3 regions of the Canibacter zhoujuaniae genome follow, and region 1 is predicted to be linked to each of the others. Evidence: predicted binding sites of a transcription regulator. Region 1 holds the regulator's gene; each other region holds the start of a gene.
What was found. Region 1 encodes HrcA, which represses chaperone genes, less so after heat shock. Its sites were predicted from a motif close to TTNGCACTCGNNNNNNNCGAGTGCNAA; they were not measured.
Positions count from the first base shown of each region.

Region 2: a site for HrcA is predicted at 4,014-4,040, ahead of groL (chaperonin GroEL). Genes of this name have one in related genera too.
Region 3: a site for HrcA is predicted at 6,231-6,257, ahead of groES (co-chaperone GroES). Genes of this name have one in related genera too.

Region 1 covers NZ_JAAIJZ010000001.1:544,967-555,473, forward strand. The annotation lists gene HCR00_RS02530 (16S rRNA (uracil(1498)-N(3))-methyltransferase) at 1-645, opposite strand, end outside; gene dnaJ (molecular chaperone DnaJ) at 651-1,769, opposite strand; gene hrcA (heat-inducible transcriptional repressor HrcA) at 1,819-2,847, opposite strand; gene hemW (radical SAM family heme chaperone HemW) at 2,923-4,152, opposite strand; gene HCR00_RS02550 (DUF1990 family protein) at 4,157-4,804, opposite strand; gene lepA (translation elongation factor 4) at 4,801-6,654, opposite strand; gene rpsT (30S ribosomal protein S20) at 6,775-7,035, opposite strand; gene HCR00_RS02565 (ABC transporter ATP-binding protein) at 7,179-8,999, opposite strand; gene holA (DNA polymerase III subunit delta) at 9,051-10,061, opposite strand; gene manA (mannose-6-phosphate isomerase, class I) at 10,067-10,507, opposite strand, start outside.
Region 2 covers NZ_JAAIJZ010000002.1:111,570-122,076, reverse strand. The annotation lists gene HCR00_RS04470 (FAS1-like dehydratase domain-containing protein) at 1-327, opposite strand, end outside; gene HCR00_RS04465 (acetyl/propionyl/methylcrotonyl-CoA carboxylase subunit alpha) at 479-2,245, shown strand; gene groL (chaperonin GroEL) at 2,323-3,942, opposite strand; gene HCR00_RS04455 (LytR C-terminal domain-containing protein) at 4,172-4,750, opposite strand; gene HCR00_RS04450 (heme/hemin ABC transporter substrate-binding protein) at 4,760-5,878, opposite strand; gene HCR00_RS04445 (FecCD family ABC transporter permease) at 5,969-7,039, shown strand; gene HCR00_RS04440 (heme ABC transporter ATP-binding protein) at 7,042-7,881, shown strand; gene HCR00_RS04435 (HtaA domain-containing protein) at 7,889-8,743, opposite strand; gene HCR00_RS04430 (HtaA domain-containing protein) at 8,757-10,507, opposite strand, start outside.
Region 3 covers NZ_JAAIJZ010000002.1:272,007-282,513, forward strand. The annotation lists gene HCR00_RS05225 (ABC transporter permease) at 1-107, shown strand, start outside; gene HCR00_RS05230 (ABC transporter ATP-binding protein) at 100-1,821, shown strand; gene HCR00_RS05235 (DUF885 domain-containing protein) at 1,829-3,529, shown strand; gene HCR00_RS05240 (HAD-IIB family hydrolase) at 3,557-4,345, opposite strand; gene HCR00_RS05245 (DUF4190 domain-containing protein) at 4,492-4,929, shown strand; gene HCR00_RS05250 (class I SAM-dependent methyltransferase) at 4,932-6,173, opposite strand; gene groES (co-chaperone GroES) at 6,330-6,626, shown strand; gene guaB (IMP dehydrogenase) at 6,786-8,288, shown strand; gene HCR00_RS05265 (GuaB3 family IMP dehydrogenase-related protein) at 8,332-9,453, shown strand; gene HCR00_RS05270 (SURF1 family cytochrome oxidase biogenesis protein) at 9,468-10,346, shown strand; gene HCR00_RS05275 (DUF3817 domain-containing protein) at 10,339-10,507, shown strand, end outside.

The DNA of each region.
Region 1 (10,507 bases):
AATTCCGCCCTCAGGGCCAACAATTAAGTAGATGCGCTGCAGCTCACCCAGCGCTAAAGAATCTTCTGCAATCTCCCGAACAACAGTGCTCAACTTCTCACTCGCCCAGGGATGCAAGATCAGCACCAGATTCTGCGAATCAGCCGCCCAGGCCGCAATTGCTTTAGCGTCAACCGGCTGCTGCACCGCAGGGATGCGGCTGCGCAGTGACTGTTTCGCAGCTTCTCGAGCGATTTTCTGCCATTTCTCAACCCCGCGCTGAATCTTTTGTGATCCCTCCCAGCGGCTCACCGAACGCTCAGCCTGCCATGGGATTACCGTTGAGACGCCAAACTCGGTGCTCTGCTCGACCGCGCGCTCATCGCGCCCCTGTTTTGCGAGCGCTTGTACGAGCACCAGCTCCACTTCTAACCCTTGCTGGTTTCTTACCTCAGAAACGGTTGCGGTGAAACTCGCCTCGCGGCCTGTTGTAATGGCCGTGACTGTTGCAGTAACAAGCGTGCTCACGCCGTCACCGAGCATTATTTCTTCACCCTGACGCAGGCGCGACACGGTCACGGCGTGGTGTGCCTCAGTGCCACGCACAATCAGTGTGTCACCGACTTGTGCACCAGCTACCGCAGGGTCGTAGTAGAGGTGGGCCATACCGGTTAGCCGTTACCGAAGAAACGATTGCGCAGCTTATCAAAGAAGCCCTGTTTGAACTCACCAAGTTGTGGATGTGTGCCGGTGTTAAGCTCACGCAGCTCCTTATAGAGCTCCCGCTCACGCTTCGAGAGTTTAGTTGGGGTGAGCACTTGCAGGGCTATCTTTAAGTCTCCGCGACGGTTTCCGTGCAGCTCAGTGATTCCGCGGTCGCGCACAGTAATTATTTCACCCGATTGGGCACCCTCTGGCACGGTAACGAGCACCTCGCCGTCCAAGGCGTTAAGCGTCACCTCGGTGCCAAACACAGCGTCTGCCACCCCGAGGTCGAGCGTTGCCAGAAGATCGTTACCGTTCCGGCTAAAAACGTCGTGGTGTTTCACACTGAACTCAATAAAGAGATCACCATTTGGGCCTGCGCCAGGGCCCACCTCACCGGCGCCCCGCATCTGCATACGCATGCCGTCTTCAACTCCGGAAGGAACATCAACGGTTATTGAACGCTTCTCACGCACCCGACCGCGACCGCCGCAATCGTGGCAGGGGCTGTCAATGACATCGCCGTATCCGTGACAGTTTGCGCAGGGGTGGTTGGTGACAACGGTGCCGAGGATTGACCGCACCTGGCGCTGCTGATGGCCACTGCCACCGCAGTGCTCGCAGGTGCGCGGCGAGGTGCCGGGCTGACTGCAGCTGCCGTTACAGGTCGGACAAACCGCAGCTGTGTTTATTGAAACCTCTTTTTGGGTGCCAAAAATAATCTCGTCAAGGGAGACACGCAACTGGATCAGGGCATCCTCACCGCGCTGGGTGCGGCTCTTCGGCCGTCCCTGACCGCCGCCAAAGCCAAAACCGCCGCCGAACATGTTGCCCAGGAAGTCACCTAGATCTGTGAAGTCTCCCCCACCAAAGCCGTTCTCCGAACCGCCCATGTCGTAGTTGCGGCGCGCCTCAGGATCGCTCAAAACATCATAGGCGTGCGTCACCAGCTTAAACTGTTCAGCCGCTTCCGGGCTCGGGTTGCGATCCGGGTGCAGCTGCATCGCGAGTTTGCGATACGCCTTCTTGATCTCCTGCTCAGTTGCATCCCGGCCCACACCGAGTGTTTCGTAGTGGTCAGCCACCTAATAATCTCCTTGGATTCAAAATAAAAACTTGCGCTACACCGTCTAACTAGGTGCCCAAAATCTTGCTCAGATAGCGGGCGACTGCGCGCACCGCCACCATGTTTCCGGCATAGTCCATATTTACCGGCCCTAAAACTCCAAGTCTAGAGTCGGCGTTCTCACCAACCCCAAATTTAGTCGCAACAATCGCCGTCCCGGCAAGACCGTAGGGTTCGTTCTCAGATCCGATAGATGCGCGCACAGTTCCCTGCTCAGCCGCCAACTCGTTGAAGAGCTGCAGCAGCACAACCTGCTCTTCAAGCGCATCAAGCACCGCGGCGGCGTTCTCTCCCGGCAACTGCTGCCGCGAGAGGTTGGCAGTGCCAGCAATCGCCAACTTTGCACTACGATTTTGCCGCATCTGCTGTGCAGCGCCATCAAGCAGCGGGGCAAGAGACTCCCACTCCTTAAGCGATGACTGCTTTTCTAACTCTGCTCGCAGTTTCTGAACTGCCAGAAGTGCGGTGTCAGTATCTTTTCCGACAACAGCTGCCGCGATCCGCCCCTTTACCCCCGCAACGAACTCCGCGCTCACAGCGTGTGGCAAAACAAGCAGCTGCTGCTCTACTGCGCCAGAGCCGGTGATCACAACGCACAAAACTTTGTTGTCTGTGAGCGCCACCAAATCAAGATGGTGCACGAAAACATTCTGCTCTGACGGATACTGCACGAGCGCAACCTGTTTTGTCAGCTGCGCCAGAAGTCGCACAGTGCGCCCCAGCACCTCATCCAGGTCTTGCGCCTCCCCTAGAAAACGCTCGATAGCAGCGCGTCTTGCGCCTCCCAAGGGTTGCAGTTTTGAGAGGGTGTCGACATACAGGCGAAAACCTTTATCCGTTGGCACCCGGCCGCTTGAAGTGTAGGGAGCTGCAATTAGTTCAGCCTCTTCAAGCGCCACCATATCGTTGCGGATGGTGGCGGCGCTCACGCCGAAGGAGTATCTGGTAGCGAGGGTTTTAGAGCCCACGGGTTCACCTGCTGCGACATAGTCTGTCACGATAGCGTGCAAGATTTTTAGTCCACGCTCTGAAACCACAAGTCCACCTCCAATACCGCTTAGCACTCTAGTTGATAGAGTGCCAGTTTAGTCGATGAATATGGGTGCTTCCTCTCAACTCGCTAACAGCGTAGCAACCACGGTATCGGCCAATAAACGCCCGCGCAGAGTCGGCACAATGCGCTTGTGCTGCAGCGCGCTGACAGGATCCACAAGCCCGTTTGCAATCAGCTCCGCAACCCGCCGCGATTCGCTTGCAGTAAGTCGTGACTGCGGCAGACCGTCTGCGATGCGTGTCTCCAACAGCACCTGCTCTACCCGCCTAGTTTCAGCGTCTAACACCTCTCTGGCAAACCCGGGGCTAATACCCTGTGCAATGCGATCGGCGTAAGCGCGGGGGTGTTTCACATTCCACCAGCGCACTCCGCCAACATGGCTGTGTGCGCCCGGCCCGTAACCCCACCAATCGTGCCCCTGCCAGTATGCGAGGTTGTGGCGCGACCTGGTGTCTAAAGTTTTGCTCCAGTTTGAAATTTCATACCAGGAGTATCCAGCAGCCGCAAACTCTTGATCGGCCAGCTCATACATTTCAGCGTGCAAGTCATCGTCGGGCTGCTGATACTCCCCCCGCGCTATTTGGGCAGCTAGCTTGGTGCCGGGTTCAACGATCAAAGCATACGCAGAAATATGGTGCGGATCGCAGGCTAACGCCGCTTCAACAGAACGGCGCCACTGCTCTAAAGTCTCGCCCGGCGCTCCGTAAATAAGATCAACACTCGTCTCAAGCCCCGCTTCTTTCGCCCACGCGACAACCTGCGGCACTCGCTCCGGGGTGTGCGTGCGATCGAGCACCTGAAGCACTTCGGGCACAGCAGACTGCATCCCGAAACTCACCCTGGTAAATCCGGCATCTTTCAGCGTCTGCAGATACTTCCTATCAACCGAATCAGGGTTAGCTTCGGTGGTTATTTCAGCTCCCGCAACAATTCCGAATGTTTCACGAAGTTTCGCCAGCATCTGCGCTAAATCTGTTGCCGGCAGAATTGTCGGGGTGCCACCCCCAAAGAAAACGGTGCTGAGCTGCCGCGGTTTGATGCCGCTGTCATCCAACGCCCTGGCAGAGAAGCTAATTTCATCGCACACCTCACTCGCATAGTGACTGCGACTGGTGTTTCCGAGTTCCTTAGCTGTATAGGTATTGAAATCGCAATAGCCGCAGCGCACACGACAGTACGGGACGTGCACATATGCACCAAAATTGCGTGTGCCCTGCGCTACGGCAGCCTGTTGTGGCAGTCTGCCGTCTGCGGGCACCGGGTCACCCGGCAGCAGAGCGCTTGGCACTGTCTCACTCCCCGGTCGGCTGCAGTGTTTTAAGCACGCGCTTTAACGCGGTTGTCGCCCGGTCGGCTGTCTGCTGTTTACCGAGTCCAAGAAAACCTGTGGCGTGCACATGCCAGAATCCGCGGGTTAGTGCCCAGACGGTTTCATCTTCACGCAGCTCAACAGATAGCGCGACTTCGCCGGTTGTATCGCCCTCATCCGCGGTGCCCAAGATCATCCCGCCGCGCTCCACGACCTGACGCTCCTGTTCGAGCTGCTCCAATTGCGCGCCCTCAAGCACACGCACAACTTCAAATCGGCGCGCCGAATTATTATCGTCCGGTGTCAACAGCACCCGTGCCCCGCGTCTGAGAAACGATTCGCCCTGCGCTGAATACACCGCTTCCCCATCTCTGACACTCGGGCTCTCACCGGCAGACTCTTCTGTTACCACATAGCCTGCTGCACGGTGCGCTTCCCAAGTCATCAACTGCTCTAACGCTGAGTTGAAGCGATCCACACCCAACCCTATTTGCACCTGCTCGAAAAAGGGCACCGCATCATTTGGCGGGAACTGGAGCAGATCTGGCGCCTGACTAACACCAACTTCGATGTATGACAGTCTTGCCGGCTGGAAACTATCGCGCCTCGCTGCCTGCTCAACGCCGCTCACTTTTTAGCTTCCTTACCCTCAACATCTCCTGACAGTGCTGCGATGAATGCTTCCTGCGGCACCTCGACCCGACCGACCATCTTCATGCGCTTCTTGCCTTCTTTCTGCTTTTCCAGCAGTTTGCGCTTGCGGCTAATATCACCGCCGTAACATTTAGCGAGCACATCTTTCCGAATCGCTCGAATAGTCTCTCGTGCAATCACCCGCGCACCAATCGCTGCTTGAATAGGCACCTCAAACTGCTGCCGCGGAATCAACTTACGCAGTCGTTCAGCCATCATCGTGCCGTAGCTGTAGGCACTGTCACGGTGCACAATGGCGCTGAAAGCGTCCACCTTATCACCCTGCAGGAGGATATCCACCTTCACCAGATCCGCGGTCTGCTCACCGTCTGGTTCGTAGTCGAGGGAGGCATAACCCTGCGTGCGACTCTTCAGCTGGTCAAAGAAGTCAAACACAATTTCACCCAGCGGAATACGATAGCGCAGTTCAACGCGGTCGGTGCCGAGATACTCCATCCCGAGCAGGTTGCCGCGCCGCCCCTGGCACAGCTCCATGATCGCACCGACATAGCCCTTCGGAGCAAGAATTGCCGCCTTCACCATAGGCTCGTAAACGTCGCGAATTTTTCCCTCTGGATATTCGCTCGGGTTGGTCACAACAACCTCACCGCCATCTTCTTTTACAACGCGATATATAACACTCGGCGCGGTAGCTATAAGATCAAGATCAAACTCACGGCGCAGACGCTCACTAATAATTTCTAGGTGCAACAGCCCCAGAAAACCGCATCGGAAACCAAACCCCAAAGCGACTGATGTCTCCGGCTCATACTGTAGCGCAGCGTCCGACAGTTTCAGCTTGTCGAGCGCTTCGCGCAACACCGGGTAATCACTGCCGTCAATCGGATAAAGACCAGAGAACACCATCGGTTTCGGATCGGTGTATCCGGCAAGCGGTTCAGCAGCTGGGGCGCGTTTCGTGGTCACCGTGTCACCAACCTTTGATTGGCGCACATCTTTCACACCGGTAATTAGATAGCCCACCTCACCCACTGCGAGACCCTTGGTGAGCTTAGGTTCCGGAGCGGAAACACCAATCTCCAAAGCTTCATGCTCGGCGCCAGTGGACATCATCTGAATACGCTCACGCGGGGTGAGCTTGCCGTCTACCATGCGGACATAGGTGACAACGCCCCGGTATGGATCATAAACAGAATCAAAAATCATTGCCCGAGCAGGCGCTTCAGTGTCACCCACCGGAGGTGGCACCTTGCGCACAACACGATCAAGCAGTTCTGCAACACCGGCGCCCGTCTTCCCTGAGACTGCAAGGATCTCTGAAGGGTCTATGCCGATTAGCTCAGAGATTTCTTGCGCCCGGGCTTCCGGATCTGCGGCGGGCAGGTCAATTTTGTTGAGCACCGGGATAATTTCAAGATCGTGTTCCATCGCCAGGTAGAGGTTGGCGAGTGTCTGCGCCTCAATTCCCTGTGCCGCATCCACCAGCAGGATCGCCCCCTCGCACGCCGCAAGCGAACGAGACACCTCGTAGCTAAAGTCGACGTGGCCGGGGGTGTCGATCATGTTTAGCGCATAGGCCTGCCCGTCTACCTCCCAGTGCATGCGCACAGCCTGTGACTTAATAGTGATCCCGCGCTCGCGCTCAATATCCATGCGGTCAAGGTACTGCGCGCGCATCTCACGCTCCGGCACCGTGCCCGTGATTTGGAGCATACGGTCAGCAAGAGTTGATTTACCGTGATCGATATGCGCGATGATACAAAAATTACGGATAATTTCCGGATCGGTGCTCGCCGGGATCGGTGGATTCGAAGCGCGTGGTGCCATAGTGCTGTTAATTATTCCAGAGGTTAGAATGCGCCGAGCTCAGGCGCTTGCATAAACAACGCACGCACGCCCAAAAAATGTGAGCGTGCGTGCGCAGGGTACCGCATATGCGGTAAAGCTTTAGAGAGCTGCAACCTTCTTAGCAAGCTTTGACTTGCGGTTAGCAGCCTGGTTCTTGTGGATTACACCCTTGCTCACAGCCTTGTCGAGCTTCCGGCTAGCAACTGCGAGAGCAGCAACAGCTGCGTTCTTGTCTCCTGCAGCAATTGCTTCACGGGTCTTGCGAACAAAAGTCTTCAACTCGCTCTTGTAAGCACGGTTGCGTTCCTGTGCCTTACGGTTTGTGCGAATGCGCTTAATCTGCGACTTAATATTTGCCACGTTTGTGTCCCTTAAAAATTTGGTGTCGAACTTCTTGTTCCGCGTGGCGGGAGAGGGCTGCCAACACGGTAGGTGTGGTTATTAAAAACTCACACGCAAGCCAATAGATAACTTTAGCAGAATCTCAAGCGATTTGCCGGCACCTATTCATGGATTCCGAATTTCTCGCGCAGCAGCTCCTTACTGCGCGCTGAGCCCTCGGTTTGCAGTGTTAATAATTCAGCATATATGCCGCCGCTCGCGGCTAGCTCTTGCGGAGTTCCAACTTCAGCAATACGCCCATTTTCCAGTGTGATAATGCGATCAACATTCTCGATGGTTGATAGACGGTGCGCAATAATCAGGCTGGATCTGCCCTCCATCAAGGCTTCAAGACTGCGCTGCACCTGACGCTCACTCTTTGTATCAAGAGCGCTCGTAGCCTCATCGAGGATCAGCACAGGCGCATCCTTCAACATTGCGCGCGCCACCGCAACACGCTGTTTTTGCCCTCCAGAAAGCTTCAAACCACGCTCGCCAATAACGGTGTCGAGCCCGTCGGGGAAAGCATCAATAAAGTTCCAAGCCTTTGCGCGCTTAGCTGCGGCAATAATCTCAGCTTCGGTCGCATCCGGGCGACCGTATGCGATGTTCTCACGGATAGATCCGCTAAAAAGCGATGGGTCTTGAAAAACAACACCGATCTGCGCCCTGAGCTCAGGCATCTGCAAATTCGCAATATCCTGCCCAAAGAGTTCGATTTTGCCCTTATGCAAACTGTAGAAACCGAGCAGTGTGTTCACAATCGTTGACTTACCACCGCCGGAGGTTGACACAAGGGCCAGCTTTTCACCGGGTTCAATTGTGAAGTTGATATCTTGCAAAACGGGGTTTCCCGGATTGTATTCAAATGTCACATCAGTGAACCTAACCGGTGTGCGACTCGTATCAACCGGCTTTGGTTCTGCCGCGGCACGTGGATTGCGCAGAGCTATGCCCTCCCGCTGATCCGACCTCAAATTAATAACAGAAAAATAGTCGCGCGATCCTGCGATCACTTTTTGTGAGGTGTCAACGATCCAGCTCATCATGCTGACAGGGTTTCGCACCATGCCCACCAGCTGAATTAACAAAACAAGTTCACCAATGGTGTGGGAGCCGTTCGCTGTCTGCAGAAACAGCACCGTATAAACAATGCCAAAAATGATCGTTAACGCACTGCGGCGCAGCACATCCATACTGTGCCACCAGCGGGACTGTGCGCCAGTGATAGTAACGGTACTCTGCAGGTGCTCATCAAAACTCTGCCATTCTGCCCTTTCGCGCGCGAAAGAGCGCACCGTTGCAAGCTGCCCCACCACTTCGGTGAACCGACCACGAGACACGTCGATGTGATCGTTCTTTTGATGCTCATAGGCTTGCCAGCGTTTGGATGTCAGGGCTGTTAACCAGACATAAAGCGGGATCATCAGAGCGATCAAAACTGCCAGCGGCCAAGCGTAGAAAGCCATTACGGCAAGCACCGCAAAGGTTGTCAGCAGCATTGAAAAAATATTGTTCGCGAACATGCGCGCGAAGTTGGTGACCTCAGTAATCGTGCGATCCAAACGCGACACAATCGCACCAGTCAGCTCGTTATCAAAATAGCGTTGGGGCAGCTGCAACAGTTTATCGTAGTAGCGAGACGACAGCAGATGCCGCATTTTCATACTCATTGTGTCGCCCGCACGGCCGCTAACTGCGCCCAGCACCACAGAAGTAAGCTCCACCAGCAGGTAAGCACCAACCAGTATGAGAATAGTTGTAATCCCGGAATCACGGCTGATAGAGCCGTTCAAAAGCCCCACTATCGTGTCGGTTGCACGACCGATCAGAAACGGAACGGCAATAGTTGCCGCACTCGTCAGCAGCGTGCAAACGATAATTATGAAATAGAACCTATTAAGTTCTTTTGTAAAACGAAACAGCTGTCTAATTGATTGCACGCGGATACTCTACCCCTCCGTTTAAAGCTCGGAGGCAAGTTTCGCTGATGGCTAAATTCTGCCGCGTTTGGCAACCGCTAAAACAAATCTTTCGATCACAAACTCTTTGTTTCGCGCGCCACCCTTCAGCTGCCACTCCGTCTCAGCAGCGTAATCCAGCATCTTTGCTAGATCACCTTCGCGCCAATTACGCGCATCACGACGCGCAAGTTTCACCGAATACGGGTGCTGTTTCAGACGTTTCGCAAGCTCAGCATCGGAGTCACCAAGCCCATAAACCTTCGCCATCAGACGCAACTTGTTTGTCAGCAGAGAACAAATTGCGATCGGCTCTTGACCTGTGTGCAGGCCGTGTCTTAACAGGGTGAGGGCAAGGGCACCGTTACCGCTCGCCGCCGCGTCAGCAATCTTCATCGAGTTGGTTTCAACGCGTCCGGCTGTCAGCTGGTCGACCTGCCGCAAAGAGATTGTGCCACTCGCATCGCGTGACAACTGCTCTGCGATCGCAATAAGTTCGGCAAGATCTTCAGCGTACGCTGTGATTAAACTGCGCAGCGCCTCAGGTTCTATGCGCTGTGATCTACTCGCGAGAAAATCCGTCACAAATCGGCTGCGCTCACTGTCTTTAAGCACATCACAGACCACTTCAATAGCATTAGCCTGGCTGCGAATTAGTGCCAGTGCAGCTTTACCGCCATTACCGCCTGAATGACGCAGCAGCAGGGTGGTTGCCTCATCGAGCAGAGGAATTACCGCCTCAAGGTCTGCCATAAACGCAGCACTCGGGGCATTCAGGTTTGCGATCCGAATCAACCTCGCTTCACCAAACAGCGAGGGGCTTGCAAGAGTCATAAGCTCTCCGGCTGCGGCTAGCTTTGCGTCTATATCGTGTATCTCAAGCTCTGGATGCTGGGAGCGCATGCCGCGCCGCACCGTCTGTTGGGCAAGGTCAGCGATCGCACCCTCTTTACCGCTGAGCAAAATAAGCGGAGCCGGGCGTATCTGCCACACGCTAAGCACAGTGTGAGCTGATCGCCCACCCCGTTTGCCAGCAACCATCATGTCTCCTAAATTTGCGCTGCCGGGGCGTCACACTCACGCAACGCACCGCTTGCAAGAAATGCCTCACCCGATCCTGTCAGCTTAATAGCGCCCTCTGGCAGAGCAAAAGTCTGCCCTGTCTTAATTTGCAGCGTTTTATGTGCCCCAGCCGCATCGGTTATTTCAACAGTGAAAGACCCTGAAACAACCAGAATGCAAGAGACTCCCGAAGTTACAAGTTCAACATTTTTGAGCACCCGCACCAATTCAAACGGTGTGCTGTGCTCCCCCGCCGCATCAGGGTTAAAACGCTGCGCCGCTGCTTCTGCTGCCACAGCGGCAATGGGACCAGCGGATCGGGGGTCAAAATTCAACACCTGAAGCAGTTCAGCTGTATCAATGTGTTTTGGAGTGAGACCGCCGCGCAGCACATTGTCGCTCGGCCCCATAATTTCAATACCGTAGCC
Region 2 (10,507 bases), on a different contig from region 1:
AGTTATCGTCATCTGCGCAGTTAGCTCATCACCCGCAACGATCGGACGGGTGTAGGTAAAACGCTGGTCACCGTGCACAACATGTGAAAAATCAACGCCAGCTTCTTCGTCTGCGAGCAGCTGTTGCAGAGTGAAGTCTTGAATCACCACCGCAAAAGTTGGTGGCGCCACCACATCTTGAAAACCGGCTGCCTGTGCTGTCGCGACATCAAAGTGCACGCGCGCCTCGGATTTTACAGCTCGCGCAAACTCGCGCACTTTTTCGCGCCCAACAAGATACGGAGCCGTTGCTGGATACCTGCGCCCCACAACTTCTGCATTAATCATGCTGTCAATCCTACTCTTGGGGGCGGTTTAGCAGCAGAATAACGCGCAGCAATACCGCAGCTACCGCTGACAGAAACACAAACTATTTTGTAGGTTTTCGCCAGGGAAACCACGCTATTGATTGGAGTAATCAGAGTATAAACTGTAAGGCATGTCTCGAATTCACAAAGTGTTAGTAGCCAACCGCGGTGAAATCGCAGTCCGTATTATTCGCGCCGCACACGATAGCGGCATTTCCTCTGTCGCGGTTTATGCCGATCAGGATCGCGATGCGCTGCACGCGAAGCTGGCAGATGAGGCTTACGCGCTAAACGGGACGACAAGCGCTGAGACCTACCTAGTGGTTGAGAAGATTCTTGATGTTGCTCGCCGCTCTGGCGCGGATGCGGTGCACCCGGGCTACGGATTCTTAGCGGAAAACGCTGACTTTGCGCAGGCCGTCATTGATGCCGGCCTAACCTGGATAGGCCCTGCACCGGAGGCAATCAATATGCTCGGCGACAAAGTGTCGGCCAGACACGTTGCCGAAAAGGTGGGTGCCCCGCTAGCTGCTGGCACCAGCGATCCGGTCGCAAATGCGGAGGAAGTGCTCGCTTTTGCTGATGAGGTTGGGCTTCCCATTGCGATTAAAGCCGCCTACGGTGGCGGTGGGCGCGGCCTGAAGGTCGCCTATAAACGGGAAGAGGTTGCTGAACTGTTTGAGTCGGCAACCCGCGAAGCCGTAGCCGCATTCGGACGCGGCGAGTGCTTTGTTGAAAAATACCTTGAGAAGCCCCGCCACGTCGAGACGCAGTGCCTGGCCGACCAGCACGGCAATGTGGTTGTAATCTCAACTCGCGACTGCTCACTGCAGCGCCGCCACCAAAAGTTGGTTGAAGAAGCTCCCGCTCCTTTCCTCACTGATGAGCAAATTAAGCGCCTGTATGACTCTTCAAAAGCCATCCTGCGTGAGGTTGGCTATGTGGGTGCCGGCACATGTGAATTCTTGGTTGCGAAAGACGGCACTGTGTCTTTCCTCGAGGTGAACACCCGACTGCAGGTGGAGCACCCCGTCTCTGAAGAGGTCACAGGCATCGATTTGGTGCGTGAACAGTTCCGCATCGCCGAGGGCGGGGTTATCGACTACAGCGATCCGAAAACGAGTGGTCACTCCTTTGAGTTCCGTCTGAACGGCGAAGATGCCGGGCGAGGCTTCCTGCCCACACCGGGTGTTATCACGCACTTCACTCCTGCATCAGGCCCGGGCGTGCGTGTAGATACGGGTGTGACCGCCGGCGATGAAATTAGCGGCGCCTTTGACTCCATGCTCGGCAAACTAATCGTGACCGGCGCAACTCGAGCAGAAGCTCTTGAGCGCGCCCGCCGGGCCCTTGCAGAATTTGAAGTGGCGGGTCTCCCAACAGTGCTGCCTTTCCATCGCAGGGTTGTGAACGAGCCGGCATTCACCGCTGAAAACGGTGAGTTCGGTGTTTACACTCTATGGATCGAGAATGAATTCAATAACGACATCGATCCTTGGGAGGGTGAGTCGCAGCCGAATATGATTGCGCAGAAACGGCAAAACGTGGTTGTTGAGGTTGACGGGCGACGCGTTGAAGTGATGATGCCGACGACGCTGCTGCCGCTTGCCGACCAGTTGGTCACCCGCGGCCCCGCCCCAAAGCGAAAATCTTCGGGCGCGGTTGGGGGTGCTTCAAGCGACGCCGTTACCGCACCGATGCAGGCAACCATTGTGAAGGTTCCTGTCGAAGATGGGCAGCGTGTTACCAAGGGTGAGCTTGTCGCTGTGCTTGAGGCGATGAAAATGGAGCAGTCTATTTTTGCGCCGCACGACGGCGTTGTGCACTCGGTTGATGCACCGATCGGGCAAACTGTGCCCAACGGTCATGTGCTGCTTGTAGTTGAGCCAGCCGAATAGCCACTCGGTTAAAGCTTCTAAATAATATTTGGGGCGGCAACCAGTTTGGTTGCCGCCCCAAAATTTGCTTTAAGAGACTAGAAGTCCATACCCGCAGCTGGGTCAGCCGCAGCAGGAGCTGCTGGCTCTGGTTTCTCAGCCACAACAGCCTCGGTTGTCAGGAACAGACCTGCAATAGATGCAGCGTTCTGCAGTGCTGAACGGGTCACCTTAGCTGGGTCGAGGATGCCCTGCTCAACCAGGTTGCCGTACTCACCTGTTGCAGCGTTCAGACCGAAACCTGATTCGAGCTGTGACACGCGATCAACAACAACGCCCGGCTCAAGACCCGCGTTGGTTGCAATCTGACGCAGTGGCGCCTCGATAGCAGCCTTCACGATACGCACTCCAACGCCCTCGTCACCATCAAGCTTGAGTGAGTCGAACACAGCGGTGCCAGCCTGGATTAGAGCAACGCCACCACCGGGGAGCACACCCTCTTCAACAGCTGCCTTAGCGTTGCGGATGGCGTCTTCAATGCGGTGCTTGCGCTCCTTCAGCTCAACCTCGGTCGCTGCACCAGCCTTAATAACGGCCACACCACCAGCAAGCTTGGCAAGACGCTCCTGCAGCTTCTCACGATCGTAGTCGCTGTCGGTGTTCTCAAGCTCACGGCGGATCTGCGCAACACGACCGGCGATAGCATCTTCTTCGCCGCCACCCTGCACGATGGTGGTCTCATCCTTGGTGATAATCACCTTGCGTGCGGTGCCGAGCATATCGATGGTTGCGCTCTCAAGCTTCAGGCCAACCTCTTCAGAAATTACCTGGCCGCCGGTGAGGATCGCAATATCCTGCAGCATTGCCTTACGGCGATCGCCAAACCCTGGTGCCTTCACTGCGACAGACTTGAAAACGCCGCGAATCTTGTTCAGTACGAGAGTTGCGAGAGCCTCTCCCTCAACGTCTTCAGCGATGATCACAAGCTGCTTACCAGACTGCATAACCTGCTCAAGAACAGGCACCAGATCCTTAATGTTTGACACCTTGCTGTTCACGATGAGGATGTATGGATCCTCGAAAACAACTTCCTGACGATCTGCATCGGTGACGAAGTATGCAGAGAGGAAGCCCTTGTCAAAGCGCATACCTTCGGTCAGCTCCAGCTCGGTGCCGAAGGTGTTTGACTCTTCAACGGTGACAACGCCCTCTTTACCGACCTTGTCAATCGCCTGCGCAATGAGCTCACCGATCTCAGGATCCGCCGCTGAAATAGATGCGGTAGCTGCGATCTGCTCTGTGGTCTCAACCTCGGTTGCGTTCTCAAGCAGCTTCGCGTTAACAGCGTTAACAGCCTTCTCAATACCGCGCTTGATAGCGATTGGATCGCTACCGGCAGCGACATTTCGTAGGCCCTCACGCACAAGCGCCTGCGCAAGAACGGTAGCTGTTGTGGTGCCGTCACCGGCAACGTCATCGGTCTTCTTCGCTACCTCTTTAACGAGCTCAGCGCCGATCTTCTCATACGGATCGTCAAGCTCAATCTCCTTAGCGATTGAAACACCGTCGTTAGTGATGATTGGTGCGCCCCACTTTTTCTCAAGCACAACGTTGCGACCGCGTGGGCCGAGGGTCACTTTAACCGCGTCAGCGAGGGTGTTCAGCCCACGCTCAAGACCGCGGCGTGCTTCTTCGTCAAAAGCAATAATTTTTGCCAATTCTTTGCCCCTTCTCGGCAGGTTTGTTTTGGTTACAGCACCAACAAAACCAGTTACGAGGAGCGCAGAAATTAGCACTCCTCGCCATTGAGTGCTAACTCAATTTTGGCACTCGCACCCTGAGAGTGCAAACGGCATTCTCGGTTTCTCAGCGAATTCCTATAGTTAAACGCTGTCGGCAGACAAGCCTGTCTAGCTCACAGAGTCTCAACACTAAAAAGTCAGCAAGTTAGCGACCGGGGCCCTGATAATCACTCCCTAAGAGCACAACCAGGTCAGCTGGCTGCTCCGCATAGGTCTCGCTCTTATAGTGGCTAACTCCGCCAAGCTCACGCGCCAGCGCGATAGCGGCACCCTCATAGGCGTCATCGGCATAGAACACAGCGGAGATCTTGACATCACTGTCGGCAGCAATATCTGTGAACTGAACCTGCCCTAAATCACGGTTAGAAATCTCACCCGCCACACTGTCAGCGAGCTCAGAGACCGTAGTTCCGTTCACAACAATGACACGAGCTTCCGGGTCGAGCTCAGCCACAACTTTTTCGTTTTTAGTAGCTGCTGTAACGCGGTCAGCAACAGCAGCGCCCCCGCTCCACTGCGTGATCCATAAGATGCCTAAAGCAGAAACAATTATGGTGAGCACTAAAACCGTGAGCACCCATTTTCCAAAGAATGCGGGGCGTGGCACAGCGCGATGCGCACCGATCTTGGCGTCACGACCGCCGCCGATCGGAATATCATCAAAGCGATCCTGTGGAAACTTCAGTTTCTGCGCTCCACGGGTCTCACTCTTTTGCTCTGTCACGCTGCAATTCTATCCCTTCAGGCTGTCGGGTGCGTAGAATGCTCGCGCCAAACCATCGAGCGTATCAGCGGCCCGGGTCACACCTGAGAAAATTCTGGTGTCAGGCGCATCTACAATGCGACGCCGCTCACCCGCATCGGTTAGAGCAACCGCCTGATGCGTCTCGAGCATACCGTCAACTCCCCCAACGCTTTCAAGCCCCTTAGTCATCACAAGAATTAGATTTGGGTCTGCCGCAACGAGCGCCTCGTCGTTCATTGGCTTATGGCCCTCCCAGCCAATTTCCTCAGCAACATCAACCGCTCCAAGCGCATCCAGGATGGTATCAATTCCGGTGCCCTTCCCAAACAGGAAGAAAACGCCAGGCCCGCGCATGTAAAGGAAAGCTACCCGCGGCAGTTTCTCAGGGTCTGCGGGCACAAGCGCCTTTATCTCAGCAATTTTTGCCTCGATTTTTGCCTCATAGAACTCTCGCAACTCAGCACCCATCGCGCTCACGCCGAGCACATCTGCAACCTGCTGCCCCTGCTCAAACGATTCTTCATAAGTGCTCGCAGAGCGCACAAAAGCGACTGCAACCCCCGCATCACGAAGCTGTTCGATGACGTCAATAGGGCCGACTGTGCCGTCAGAAATCACCAGGTCAGGGTTCAGCTCAAGAATAGATTCAGCGTCCACATTGTGCCCGCCCTGTGTCACAACAGGAATATCCAGACCGGGCAGATCCGTTGAAATATCGGCTCCAACGATTTTGTCGCCAAAGCCGTATGCGTAGATAAAGTCTGACAGCGCCCCGGTTAGTGACAGCGAAACTATCCGCTCAGTAGATTTTACAGTCACTTCGCTCTCACCCGACGGAGGTCGTGAGGTCACCGTCACGGGGAGCTTTTGCTCAACTTTGCTGTCGAGCGGCTGCAGATCATTCTCCGGCAGCAAAACGGTAGACGGGCCTTCGTATGTTGCAGGATTATCTACCGGTGTCAGCTCACTCAAAGGCGCTAATTTTGGCGCTGAGTTTGCGTCAGCCGTATCAGATGCGGATCCGCTAGCGCATCCGGATAAACCAAGAGTTACGGCAGCCATTAACGCCGTTATTTTCGCTGCCAAAGACACTTTTTTACGCCCCATTTTGGCGACCCCTTCACAGGTTCCAGAAAATTATTATCTGCGGTTAGTAAGACTACCCTAAGATTGAACTGAATAACAGAGTAAATTTTTATGCCAAAACCATCAATCGCACCAAACCCAGCAGCCCGATCTGCGCGCGCCGCAGTGCTCAATTTTGGGCTCCTCATTTTATTGCTTGCAACCGTTGTTGTCTCGATGATGCTCGGTCAAGTGAGCGCCTCACCCGCTGAGGTCATGGGCGCAATCCTTAATAAAGTTGGCATCGACTGGCTGCCGCTGCCCGAGCATCCAAAAGCATTAGACACGCTCTGGTCGATTCGCTTTCCGCGCATTGCGGTTGCCGCGCTCGTCGGCGCAGCGCTGGCGCTTGCAGGTCTTCTAATGCAGGCAATTTTTGGCAACCCACTGGCAGAGCCGGGCGTTGTTGGGGTGAGCTCCGGAGCCGCACTCGGCGCCGGCATCGCCATTGTTTTTGGCATCACCTTTTGGGGCGGCTGGACAACCGCTTTAATGGCTTTTGCCGGCGGCCTAATAGCGACACTAACCGTCTATTTCCTCAGCCGCGGCGGCGGTAAAACTGAGGTTGTTACGCTCGTGCTCACCGGTATCGCAGTGAACGCTATCTGCGGCGCAGGTATCGCCCTCATGATGTTTATTGGAGACACAAGCAGCCGCGAACAAATAGTCTTTTGGCAGCTGGGCTCAATGGCCGGCAGCGGTTGGGCTGAGGTTTGGGTGATCCTTCCAGTTCTTATGGTTGGCGCTCTTTGCAGCCTGCTGGTTGCACGCAAACTCGACCTGCTATCGCTCGGTGAGCGAAACGCCAGACACCTCGGTGTGAACGTCGAGCTGCTGCGTCTGAGTGTCATCATTGTGGTCGCGCTAGTTGTTGGCGTGTCGGTCGCCTTCACAGGGATTATCGCGTTCGTCGGTCTTGTGATCCCTCACATTATGCGCGGCATTTTGGGCCCTGCGCACGGCCCGCTGCTGCTCTCCAGTATGCTCGGCGGCGCACTGCTTTTAACGCTTGCTGATGTTGCTGCGCGCACCCTGGTTCCGATGGCGGATCTCCCAATTGGCATGATCACCTCTCTTATCGGCGGCCCGTTCTTCTTCTGGCTGCTGCGTCGCACACGTCAATCTGCAGGAGGGTGGGGTTAAATATGGCTGCAACCATTCCAATTCCATTACCGGGCGGCACCGCAATCTGCGCCGCACGCAATCTGCGCGTGACACGAAGCGACTGCAACCTTCTCGAAGACATAAATCTCGAGGCGCACGCCGGCGAGGTGCTAACACTGCTCGGCCCCAACGGCGCTGGAAAATCAACTCTGCTAGCCGCACTATCTGGTGAGCTGACGCCCTCAGCCGGTGAGGTTGACTTCTGCGGCTACCCGATAGCTGATTGGTCTTTGAAGGATCTCGCCAGGCGGCGCTCTGTGCTGCTGCAGGAGCACAAGCTGATGTTCCCGTTCAGCGCGGGTGAGGTTGTAGAAATGGGGCGCGCACCCTGGCAGCGCACACCGCTCGATCACGATGATGAAGCAGCAATCGCGGAGGCGATGGAGGTTGCAGAGGTCACGCATCTTGCGGATCGTCGCGTTCCAAGCCTGTCTGGCGGTGAGCGGGCCCGCGTTAGTTTCGCGCGTGTGCTTGCCACTCGTGCGCAGGTAGTTATGCTCGATGAGCCCACGGCGGCGCTCGATCTGAAGCATCAGGAAGCTGTGCTGCAAACCGCCCGCGCTTTAGCAGCGCAGGGTAGCGCTGTGATTACGGTGCTGCACGATCTGAATTTGGCGGCTGCTTATTCAGACCGGATTGCGCTCTTAAAGAAGGGTCGCCTACAAGCTATCGGCACCCCGCGCACAGTGCTAACCTCACAGACGGTCTCAGAGGTTTATGACACTCCTGTTGAGGTTATCGCGCACCCACGCACGGGCGAGCCGCTAGTGCTGCCACTGCGGTCTCTCGCGCCCGTGTGTGAGTTTCACGAAGTAGTGTAGCTTGTAGCTACTGCTCAGTGCGTTTCTTCCCGCCGCGCAGGAGGGCGATACCGGCGCCGACCACAGCCACGCCAGCGACCGCACTAATTGCGATTGGCACCCAGTTGGTTCCACTGTTTGCCGGTTTCTGTTCATCAACAACCGGAGCAGCCTGCGACTCTTCCATTGCAGTCTTGCTGTCAGCGCTGTCACTCTCTTCAGCGGCTTCACCGCCACTCAAAGCGTTTTTCACACAGGTTGAATTACCCGCTGTCAGCGTTATCGGATCGAGCTCTTCACCCGCGACATAGTATCCGCCGAAAGCTTCTGCGCCCGCCTCGGTGAGGGTTGCCGGCGCGCCATTAATTGACCAGGTTTCGCTGTTCAGTTCGAGCGCTTTGCTGGTATCGATGTGCGCCATCTCAACCTGTTTTGCGTTCACCTTCTCTTTGCCGGAGGTGTCGTTTGAGTAGACGTCAAGCAGCAGAGTTGCGCTCTCGGCGCCATCAAGGCGCACAGTCGGGTTTGAGATTATGAGGTTGAGCACACCGTTGTGCCCCGTAAACTGCACTTTACCGGGCATTGAAACGCCCACAGTCAGATCACTGGGGTTACCCTCACCTGATCCGCCCCCGAAAATAAAATCTGGGGTTTCATAGGCCGCGCCCTCAGAAACCTCCCAAGCGCCGTTAGCGATTGAGCCTGAGATATACGAGCGGAAGCTCGTCTTTACACCCCAGGTCAGCGTGCCATCGGTCACCTGGCAGTGCTCAGCCTCGTCATGAGCCGCAGCGATGGTTGCCGGAACCAGCACCAGCGATGATGCAACAGCTCCTGCGGCAACGACGGTTGCAAACGTACGTTTAATTGATGTTTTCTGCATTATTTAAAGTTTCCTAAGCCTGTTGATTGCGAGCACGAACTAGGAGTAAGAGCATGATGGCTGCAAGAACTGTGAGCGCAGCAGCAACCCACCACCAGATATCAGCGCCGGCGTTTGCAATAACTCCCGCCTGCACAGCCTGTGGTTTATCTTCTGCAGCTGACTCAGACGCAGCGGATAGCTTCTCAGTTTTTGCAACTTTAAGCTTTTGCTTATCTTTTGCTTTCGCCGCTGCCTGCTTCGCCGCAAGTTCGGTGCCGGAATTGTTTGCCTGCTGGTTACCTGCGGCAACAACCACAGCGCCTGATGCTGCGGCGGCACCAGCGCTAGCGCCAGAACCGCAGACGCTGCCTGAGCTGCCCGCGATGAACGAAACAGCCGGATCCCAACCAATCTGACCGCGGTTAAAGCCGCTGCCTAGGAATGCGTTAGCACCAGCACCGGGGATAAAGCTTGCGCCGTTAAAAACTGATGCGCCACGCTCTGTGACTGTGCGGCCCTTGAGCGCCAGAGAGCCCCAGTGCACTCCGTTTGCATACAGTTCGGCACGGTTTGCGCTCACAACACGCACATAAGGGTTGGCGAAGGTCTGGTTCAGCAACCCGTGGTGGGCGTAGTAGTTGATGCTGCCGGAGTAGTAGATAGTGCCAGTCCCGTTTTTCGCATTCCACTCACTGCCGACCTGCGGGAACACAAACCCGCCCGGGCCGCCGCCAACTCCGTTAGCGGTAACGGTGCCGTTGGTCTTCACAAGCGTTGCACGCCCTGCCACATAGCCCTCGCCAACGTAGCGGCCGAAGGAGGTTGAAACTCCCCAGGTGAAGCATCCAACTTCCGCCCCGAGCACAGCTGGTGCGTCATTTTTCACAGCCGGCTGTGGCGCAGGCTGCGGTGCCGGTTGCGGGGCGGGAGCCGGAGCTAGCACCGGCGGATTCGGGGCCTCGGCCTCACTAGAGTCCTCAGTTTTTAGATTGGCACCAACAGTGAAGGTGATGTCTTCCAGCTGTTTGCCGTCTTCATAAAACTCTTCAAAGTATGCGAGGTTTGCGCCCTTCGCAATGTAGGTCTTGGCGCCCTCCCAAGTAATAGCGCCGTCATCTGCAACGGACTTCTTAGCCTTGGAAAGATCAATCTCGGTTAGCGCAAAACGCTCGCCGTTGTGCTGCACGTAAAGCCGACCCTTATTGGCATCGATCACTTCGATTTCAGGGTTTGCGAGCACACGCTGCAAAGCACCATTGTGTCCGTAAAAAACGATCACGCCGCTGTAGCGCACAGACCCGGTCTGTTTCTCAGCGTCCCATGCTGCATCGCTCAGCTGCGGGTATTCAAAAAGGCCGTCTTTATTAACCACCGCTGGTTCGGTTGGGGTGATCGTGCCGTGTGCAATTGGGCCAACCACGTACCTACGGAATGATTCGAGCAGACCCCACACGAGCTTCCCCTCAGCCCGGGTAGTCTCGCTCGGTGCGGCCGGATCAGCCGGGGCTGCTGGGGTGGCAGGCTGTTCAGCCTCACCAGTCTCGCTAGTCTCGTCAGGCTCTGCAGGCGGGAAGACAGCATTCCAATGTTCTGGGGTTACAGTGAGTGGCACGGTCGCATATTTGGTGTCAGCGTTGTATTTAGTGCCCGACTGCCAAAACACAAGCTCGTACTGTTTGGTGCGATCAAGCTTTTCTGCAACCGCTAAACCGGTCGCCGTTAGCGCACCATCTTCGGCGCTCAGCTCCGCAGTATAGGGCAGCGTGCTTATGCCATCTTCAC
Region 3 (10,507 bases), on a different contig from region 1:
GCCAAACTGGAAAGCTATCGCGAAAGCGGTTACTCGGGCTCTCAAGCCGCGAAAAAGCGCTTAAACCGGTAACTAAGAAAGCAGCTAAGGGGTCTGAGAATGTCTAAAACAGCTATTACTACCTCGAACGATGTGCTTTACCCAAACAGTGAGCGCGATGGCAAGCCGATTCTTACGTTTACCGATCTGCGAGTTAGCTTCACAACCGATTTCGGGCAGGTGGACGCTGTTAAAGGCGTCACATTTGATGTGAAACCCGGTGAGGTTGTTGCGCTGGTGGGCGAGTCTGGTTCGGGCAAGTCGGTCACCTCTTCAACCGCAATGGGGTTGCTCCCTAAGAATGCAAACATCAGCGGTTCCGTAAAACTGGGGGATGACGAAATTACCCGGTTTGATGCGAAACAGCTGCGCCGCATTCGCGGTCGCCGTGTGGCGATGGTGTTCCAGGAGCCAATGACCGCTTTGAATCCGGTGCTCACTGTTGGCGATCAGCTGACGGAGTCGTTGATTGTGCACGACATTGCCTACGGCGAAGAAGCGAAGCGTCGCGCAATTGAGTTGCTGGACATGGTCGGGATCCCCGACGCAAAGAATCGACTGAAGCAGTACCCGCATCAGTTCTCGGGCGGTCAGCGGCAGCGTATCGTTATCGCGATGGCGATAGCCTGCTCACCAGAGGTGATTATTGCAGATGAGCCAACCACAGCTCTTGATGTGACAGTGCAAGCTGAAATCTTGGAACTGCTGCGCAGCCTCAAAGATAAACTCAACACCGGTATTTTGCTGATCACGCACAACATGGGTGTGGTTGCTGATATGGCTGATCGAGTCTGCGTGATGCTCCGCGGTGAGCTGGTTGAAACCGGCTCTGTTGCGCAGGTTATGAAAGCCCCGCAACACCCGTATACGCAAAAACTGCTTGCCGCAGTGCCAAAGCTCGGCACCAGTTTAGAGGTGGCAGAGCCAGAACCTGTCACACACTCTGTGAAGGTCGATGCGAAGTATGCTGTGGAGGCGAAAGATATCTCTATCGCCTACGAGCACCGTGGCAAAAAGAACGTTGTTGTGCACGATGTTTCTTTCACCCTCGCACCCGGCGAGATTCTTGGTCTGGTTGGAGAATCAGGCTCTGGCAAATCAACAATCGCAAAGTCAGTATTGGGGTTGTTGCCCATTACACAGGGATCGTTGAAGCTCTACGGTAAAGAGCTCACCAGCATGGGCAAGGCTGAGCTGCGCAAGATTCGGAAGCAAATCGGCGTGGTGTTCCAGGATCCTGCTGCCTCACTAGACCCGCGTTTCCCGATCGGTGATGTTATCACCGAGCCAATGGTGATTCACAACGTTGGTGACAAGAAGAGCCGCATTGAGCGGGCTTATGAGTTGTTAGATGCTGTGAAGCTGCCGCGCTCGGTTGTGAACCGCTATCCGCACGAGCTGTCGGGTGGTCAGCGACAGCGCATCTCAATTGCGCGCGCTTTGGCTCTTGATCCTGATGTGCTGATTGCTGACGAACCGACTTCAGCGCTTGACGTGTCGGTGCAGGCTGCTGTGCTCGATATGTTTGCTGAGCTGCAGAGCAGATATGAGTTTGCGTGCTTCTTCGTATCACACGATCTTGCTGTAGTAGACATGCTCGCGCATAAGGTCGTTGTGCTGAAGGAGGGTCGTGAGGTTGAATCAGGGCCTACCGATACCGTGCTGCACAACCCGCGTGAAGAGTACACTAAACGACTCCTCGCTGCTGCGCCGGTGCCAGACCCAGACGAGCAGCGTTTGCGTCGCGAAGCAAACCGCCGATTGCTTTTGAGTGGAGAATAGGGGAAAGATGTCTGAGGCAGTGCACGATTTACCGCAAGCTCTAAAAATAGAGCGTGCGAAAACCGCGATTGACGAACTTGCAAACCGCTACTATGACCGGTCGCTTGAGTTGAGCCCGGTTAGCGCAACATACTCTGGCGTTAAAGGGTTTGAGACAGAGTATGATGACTACTCTGTCGCGGGTGAGCAAAAATATGTCGATCTCGCCCGTGAAACTCTTAAGGAGCTTGAGCAGCTGACACCGGTTGATGATGTTGACCGTGTAACTGTCGATGTGATGCAGGAACGTCTCGGCCTCATCTTGGAGCACGCAGCTGCCGGTCTCGGCAGCTGGGAGCTAAACCCCTTAGCAACGCAGGCGCACTCAATTCGTTCGGTGTTTGACATGATGCCGAAGCAGAGTGCAGCCGACTACGCGCATATCGTTGGGCGACTGGAAAACGTGAATGCCGCTATTACACAGTTTGGCGATTACCTACGCGACTGTGCAGCTGAAGGCAAAGTTGCTGCAAAGCGTCAGGTGCGCCTGCTCAGTGAGCAGTTTGCTGCGTACGCTGCTGACGACGGCTTTTTCGACGATCTTGCGGCAGCTGCAAGTGAGGCGGATCCTGAGCTCAAAGAACGCGGCGCAGCCGCAGCAGAGAGCGCCAAGCAGGGGTTCCGTAACTTTTCTACGTTTCTTGCCAACGAACTGCTAGATCAAGCACCTGAACAAGACGCAGTAGGTGCTGAGCGCTATCAGCTGCACTCTCGGTCGTTCCTCGGCACAACAATCGACCTCGCTGAAACCTATCAGTGGGGTGTTGAGGAGCTCGCGCGCATAATCGCTGAGCAGGAGAGCGTCGCAAACGAGATTAAGCCGGGCGCTACCATCGCTGAGGCGAAAGAGGTGCTCAACAGCGATCCAGCACGGAAACTGCACGGCACTAAGGCCTTGCGTGAGTGGATGCAAGAGCTGAGCGATCGTGCGGTGGCAGAGCTTGCTAAAGAGCACTTCGTAATTGAGGGGCCGATGCGTCGCCTCGAGTGCATGATCGCACCAACCCAAGATGGTGGCATCTACTACACCGGCCCATCAAGTGATTGGGAGCGTCCCGGCCGCATGTGGTGGTCGGTGCCACCCGGCGAAGAAGAGTTCACAACCTGGGGCGAGGTCTCAACTGTTTACCATGAGGGTGTGCCCGGACACCACCTGCAGATCGCTACCGCGACCGCTATGGCTGATTCGCTGAATAAATGGCGTGCTGAGGGTGTGTGGGTCTCCGGTCATGGCGAAGGCTGGGCGCTGTATGCTGAGCGTCTCATGGAAGAGTTCGGTTATCTTGACGATCCGGGAGATCGCATGGGCATGCTTGATGCGCAGCGGATGCGTGCGGCCCGCGTTGTCTTCGACATCGGTGTGCACTGCGGTTTTGAGATTCCTACCGAGTGGGAAGAAGCTGTGGGTGCTACGGGCGTGTGGACCGCAGAAGCCGGATATAAGTTCCTGGAAATAAATCTCGCAACCAGCAAGGGCCAGCTTGATTTCGAGTTCAACCGCTACCTTGGGTGGCCGGGTCAGGCGCCGAGCTATAAGATCGGTCAGCGTGTCTGGGAACAGTTGCGTGCCGATGCCGAAGCCCGCGGCCAAAGCCTAAAAGAGTTTCACACAGAAGCGCTGAAACTGGGCACTATGGGGCTAGATTCCCTTAAGCGCGCCCTCAGTTAGAGAGCGCTAGCTTTAGCCGTTTAGGTGTTAAAGCGGCGGTAACACTGTAATCTCACCCGTCTCAATGAGGCGGGTGAGATTTTTTACGGTCTGCTCCCAGCCGTGCACAGAGTGGCTTTTAACGCCCAGCGCGTACACCGGGTAGTCATTGCCGGCAGGGTCGAGTCTGTCGCCGACAAAGAGCATATCGTCTAAGGCAATGCCCGTCGCTTCTTTAAGCTTTCGCATACCGTACGCTTTATCAATACCCTTAGCGGTAATGTCGACGCTGGTTGATCCGCCGGAACGCACCTCGAGGTGGGGAAGTAGCTCTTGCACAGCTGCAGCAAGTCTGTTCTTTTTCGTGCCGTCAGGATCCCAAGCTGCTTTAGCGGCGACCGGAGCCTTTTGCCCTAAGGCAGAGAACGTAATTTGAGAGAGGCGATCCTCAAGAATATTTCCCCAAGTGTCTGCCTCCCAAACCCCCTGCTCGCGCGCGGTTGCTGCAAGCGTTTCGAGAGCTAGTTTGCGATCTGCCTCTGACAGCTGTTCTTGATAGACAGTTTGCCACTTGCCGTCTATAAAACGCTCATAGTGGGTGCCGCAAGTGGGAAGGAGGTGCAGATTTTGCAGCTGCGCAGATGAGAGTCGCTGCGCTGTCAGCCCAGTGAGCAACTGTGTCTGAAACTGCTGAAAATTACCGCCTGAAATGATTGCGACCTGCGTCACAGAGAGGAGCCTGCTGAGCATCTCTAGCACGGGCTGGGGTACTGGCGACTTTGATGGTGCGAGGGTGTCGTCAAGGTCGAAGGCGACCAGCTTTGGCAGTGTGTGCATGTGTCTATTTTGGCAGATTGAAAATTAATATCTGGCACTTAATAGTGGTCTTAACAGCAAGCGGTCGATATGATAGGAAAACACGCTCGCCGCCAGTCTAGGCGCTGCTAGTGCACTTAGAGAACACGACGACGAAAGACATTTAAATGAATCATGACGCGCCACAATACCCGCAAAACACAAGCCAGCAGCCAAGTCAGCCGTACAGTGCGCCCGCGCAGCCGCCGCTTATTGACGGATACACTGTGACAGAAAAAAACGGCAACGGTCTGGCAATCACCTCACTGGTTACCGGTATCCTCGCTTTTCTGTTCTCCTGGGTTACTTTCTTTGGTGGCCCAGCAGGTCTCGTAGCGGTTATCACAGGTATTCTTGCAGGCCGGAAGAAGCAGCGTAAAGGGCTGTGGATCACCGGTATCGTGCTCGGTGCAATCGGTTTGATTTTCGTTGTGCTGTGGATTCTGCTCAGCGTTTGGGCGTTGTCTATGCTCGCTGACCCAGAAGCCCTGCGAAACCTTGGTCTGAGTGAGGCTGAGGTGCAGGAAATCCTAAATCAGCTGCGCATGGCAGGTGTTACTGAATAAAACTAAACCCGTGCAGCGATAATCGCTGCATGCTTATCTTGGATCCGCGTTAGGAAAACAGTTAGTTCCAAACGCGGATCCTTTTTCTTTGCAGGTGGCAGCTTGAGCGCTTTCCGAAACTCCTGCAGGTCTGCGCTCACCCCGCGTTTCTTTAACTCAGCGCTGGTTGCGCCGCGCTCGAGCAGAGCTTGACGCACGGCCTTTGGTTTGAGAGAGGTGACATCGAGCACTTTAAAAGAAGCGACAAACGGGTGCGGGGTGGGGGGTTGCGTCTCCCCTGTCAGGTATGCGATGTCTGGTGAGAGCATTCCGGCACTAAGCTCAGCGGAGATAGCGCCAATCTGTCTGGCGCGAATAATTGTCGGATCGGGCTCGAAAATATAGCTGCCTAAGTTGCGCACTGCGGCGTCGGGCGCGTCTGCTGCAGCGGCGATTGTCTGCCACTGATTATCTTTAAAAGTGGTTGCTCGCCGCGTGATGTTTGGGGTGCGCAAGGTGCCCGACCAGAGCAGTGTCTCAAGAGCTTGCGAGTTGATGCTGACCCACTCGGCCTCAGTGTGCTCTGGAATTAGTTCGCGATCAAAACCGGGGCCGAGTTTTACTGCGGTGTTGTGTGCTGCGGTGACCGCAAAAACGAAGTCGAGGCTGGGAGAGTAGTCGCTTGGGCTCACCCTCTGACTGTTGCGATTGCCGAGGGTGCGCCTTGCGGGGTCAATGAAAATGGCCGAATCTGCGGTATTGAATTCAGTGAGATCAACCGCAAGAGCATTTTGACAGAGCACTTTGGCGTTTGGATATTCCCGCAGATTGTGAGCTGCAAAGGTTGCGGTCAGCTCATCTATCTCAACCGCTGTTACCTGTAACCCTGCCTGCGCAAACGCGAGTGATTCGGCGCCGATTCCGGCTCCCAGGTCTAAGACTTTTGTGATCCCGTGTGCCTTAAACCGTGTCGCGTGATGCTGCGCAACAGGAAATCGCGTGGCCTGTTCGAGCCCGGTGGGGGTGAAGAGCATTTGTGCTGCTGCTTGGCCAAATTTCGCTACGGCTTTTGTGCGTAGAGCTTGTTGCGCTAACGTCGCTGCAACAAGCTCTGGGTCACTAAAACTTTTGCGTAATTCACGCTGCAGATCTGCCGGAGTAGCCCCGCCAGCTACGAGGCTATCAGCTGCTTGGAGTGCTGTGTGCCCGAGGGGTGTTGTGAGCCTACTCCAGGAGGTGAGCAGCTGATCCGCGCGGAAATTCATATCTCAATTGTGGCAGAGGTAGAAAAGCTTAATAGTTGCTTAGTTTTTGATGAAAAGTTAGCACTCGCCTTGCGAGAGTGCTAACCCCGCCGTAAACTTGTGTGCAGTGCCCGGTAATTTGCGGGCGAAACAGACTTTAGAGAAAAGGGGTCAGCCGTGTCGGTTGGAATTAAGCCGCTCGAAGATCGCATTGTTATCCGTCAGGTTGCAGCTGAGCAGACCACTGCTTCAGGTCTTGTTATTCCGGATAGTGCGCAAGAGAAACCACAGATTGCTGAGGTGCTTGCAGTTGGGCCGGGTCGTATCGACGACAACGGCAACCGTGTGCCTGTTGATGTTGCAGTAGGTGACAAGGTTATCTACTCAAAGTACGGTGGCACCGAAATTAAGTACGGTGGCGAGGAATACCTAATTCTCTCAGTGCGGGATCTGCTCGCAGTGGTTGAGGGTTAATTAAATTTTTTACGATTGCAGCCGTCCGGGTTTAGACTCGGGCGGCTTCATTCATTAGTGCTGTGTGCATTAGACTTAAAGCAGCGGAATAGACCCGGGTCGAAGCCTGTTTCAGGTAGATAATATAGACCCGAAACAGTCTCGAGAAGAAGGTTGTCAATGGAACAGCGTGACCCGTTTGCACTTAAAGGCCTAACCTACGATGATGTGCTGCTCCTGCCGGCACACACCGACGTAATTCCGAGTGAAGCAGATACTTCAACGCAGCTGACGCGCAACGTGCGCATCGGGGTTCCGTTAATTTCTGCGGCGATGGACACTGTCACCGAAACTCGTATGGCTATTGCTATGGCACGCAACGGTGGTCTTGGTATTTTGCACCGCAATCTGTCGATTGCCGATCAGGCAAATATGGTCGATCTTGTGAAGCGGTCTGAAGCCGGTATGATCACAAATCCGGTGATCACCACCGTTGACGCAACAGTCGCAGAAGTGGATAAGATCTGCGGTGAGTACAAGGTCAGCGGTTTGCCGGTCGTCGACAACTCGGGAAAACTGGTGGGAATTATCACCAACCGAGATATGCGCTGGGTTGATCCGGCTGCGCGAGCCACCACAAAAGTTGGCGACGCAATGACAACCATGCCTCTGGTCACCGGTAAAACCGGCCTCAGCCGCGCTGAGGCACTGTCGCTTTTTAAAAAACACCGTATCGAAAAACTGCCGCTCGTTGATGATTCAGGCAAGCTCACCGGCCTGATCACTGTGAAAGATTTTGAAAAAGTTGAGCAGTATCCGAATGCTACGAAAGATGATGCCGGTCGTTTGCGGGTTGGAGCTGCGGTCGGTTTCTTCGGTGACGCTTGGGAGCGTGCAACAACCCTGTTAGAGGCGGGAGTTGATGTGCTGGTTGTTGACACTGCGAACGGTGACTCAGCCGGTGTGCTCGACATCATCAAGAAGATCAAATCTGATTCTGCGTTTAATGGCGTTGACGTGATCGGCGGTAACGTCGCAACCTACAGCGGCGCAAAGGCTCTTGTTGAAGCCGGCGCAGATGCGATCAAAGTTGGTGTTGGCCCGGGTTCAATCTGCACCACTCGTGTTATCGCTGGTGTCGGTGTGCCGCAGGTTACCGCTGTTTACGAAGCAGCAAAAGCGGCAACGCCAGCGGGTGTGCCGGTCATCGCCGATGGTGGGTTGCAGTATTCCGGCGACATTGCGAAGGCTCTTGTTGCGGGCGCAAGCTCGGTAATGATTGGCTCACTGCTGGCTGGCACAGACGAAAGCCCTGGTGATCTTGTGTTCGTAGGCGGTAAGCAGTTTAAGAACTATCGAGGCATGGGCTCTCTCGGTGCTCTGCAAACTCGTGGTGAACGCACCTCATACTCGAAAGACCGCTACTTCCAGGCAGATGTGCCAAGCAACGAGAAACTGATCCCGGAGGGCATTGAGGGGCAGGTGCCTTACCGCGGCCCGGTTGCTTCGGTGCTGTATCAGCTGACCGGTGGCTTGCGTCAGTCAATGTTCTATACCGGCAGCCGCACAATTCCGGAGCTGAAGGAACGTGGCAACTTCGTGCAAATTACGTCAGCAGGTTTGAAAGAATCGCACCCGCACGATATTCAGATGGTTGTTGAAGCACCAAATTACCGAGGTTAGCGCGCAAGTCGCAGGCCAAGAAGCGCAGAGATAAAGGGACAGTTTGAGTAACGAAATTGAAATTGGACACGGCAAACGTGCGCGTCGCGTTTACTCATTTGATGAAATTGGGGTGGTGCCCAGCCGCCGCACTCGTGATCCGGAGTTGGTGTCAACATCCTGGAGCCTAGACGCGTATCAGTTTGAAATCCCTGTGCTCGGCGCGCCGATGGACTCGGTTATGTCACCGGCCACTGCTATCGAGCTGGGCAAACTGGGCGGTCTTGGGGTGCTCAACCTTGAGGGCCTCTGGACACGCTATGCTGATCCCCAGCCGCTGCTTGATGAGCTGGCTTCGCTCGATAACAGCAAACAAGCTGTGCAGCGTATGCGTGAAATTTATGCAGAACCGATCAAATCAGAGCTTATCACTGAGCGGATTGCGGAAATACGTGCAGCTGGTGTGACGGTAGCCGGCAGCCTGTCGCCGCATCGCACAGCAGAACACTATGAGACCGTTGTAAAAGCCGGCGTAGATCTGTTCGTGATTCGTGGCAACACAGTCTCAGCTGAGCATGTTGCGGTTGAGGGCAAAGAACCGCTTAATCTCAAGAAGTTCATTTATGAGCTTGATGTGCCGGTGATTGTCGGCGGAGCTGCAACCTATCGTTCAGCTCTGCACCTTATGCGCACAGGCGCAGCCGCGGTGCTTGTTGGATTTGGTGGGGGTGCCAGCTCAACTACGCGAGCAACTCTCGGCATTAGTCAGCCAATGGCAACTGCGATCGCCGATGTGGCGGGAGCGCGTTCTGACTATCTTGACGAGTCTGGCGGGCGCTACGTCCATGTGATCGCTGATGGTGGCCTCGGAACTTCAGGTGAGGTTGTGAAAGCGATCGCCTGCGGCGCAGACGCTGTGATGCTCGGCTCGCTGCTTGCGCGCGCAGCTGAAGCACCCGGAGGCGGTTGGCACTGGGGGCAAGAAGCGCATCATGATTCACTGCTGCGCGGGCAGCGAGTAGCAGTGGAGCAGGTTGCACCGCTTTCTGAGATACTGAACGGTCCGTCACAGATCGCTGATGGCACCGCGAACCTTATTGGAGCGTTACGCACCGCGCTAGCGACAACCGGCTATTCAGATTTGAAAGAATTCCAGCGCGTTGGAATTGTGCACACCGCTAAATAGATAGTGTGCCGCATATGACCTCAGCACCGGCTGCCCCGAAAAATACTAAACGGCCTCGTTATTCAGGTGAGCCCACGCTCGGGCAGATTATGCGTCGCCCAAAGTGGATTTTCGCGCTCATTTTGGTGCTCTCCGTTGCTTCGGGGTTTGCTTGGCTGGCACAGTGGCAGTTGGGTAACGCCATTACCCTTGACGATAAGGCGCAGATTGACACCGAATCTGTGATACCGCTTGCAGAATTGGTTGAGCCGGCCCAACCGTTAAATGATGTGGCTGCGGGGCACAGAGTCTCAATTAACGCTAGTCTTGTTCCAAATGAATTTGTGATTGTCGGTAATCGCGCTAACTCCGGTGCGGTGGGCTACTGGGTTGTAACGCAAGCATATGCGGAAACCGTCGCAGCGGAGCATGATACGAAAGAGTTAGCCAACCTGGCGGTTGCGATTGGCTGGGCAGCTACCGCTGACGAAGCGGCTGCGGCTATTGAGAAACTTGAAGCAGCGGGGATCAGCGAAAACCGCACGCTGTATGAGGGGCGGCTCAATCCGCTTGAGACACCGGGCGCCCCTGAAATGCAGGGGGAGCTAATGGTTTACCCAAGCGTTGTTCCGGCGCAGCTTTTGAATCTCTGGCAAAATCCGCTGCCTACGACCTACGCGGGTTACGTTGTGCTGGAAGCAGATAACGGGCTGCGCGCGGTATCCGGGCTGCAGGCAATTGATTCTATTCCCCCCACCCCGCCTGAGACCGTGAACTGGATAAACTTGTTTTACGGTTTGGAGTGGGTGCTGTTTGCCGGCTTTGCGGTGTATTTTTGGGTGCGACTCTGCAGAGATGCGCACGAGCGCGAGCACGAACTGAAACTGCAAGAAGAGGAGAAACTCAATGGCTGAATTACTGCCACGCCCTGAAACCTATCCGTCGATTCGTAAATCTCTAAAATTTTTTAAGATTTCGTCGATGATTACCGGGGTGATGCTGTTCGGTCTGTACATCATCTCAGGGATTCGCTGGTTTATGCATTCAGACGTATATGTCAACACAGGTAATGCGC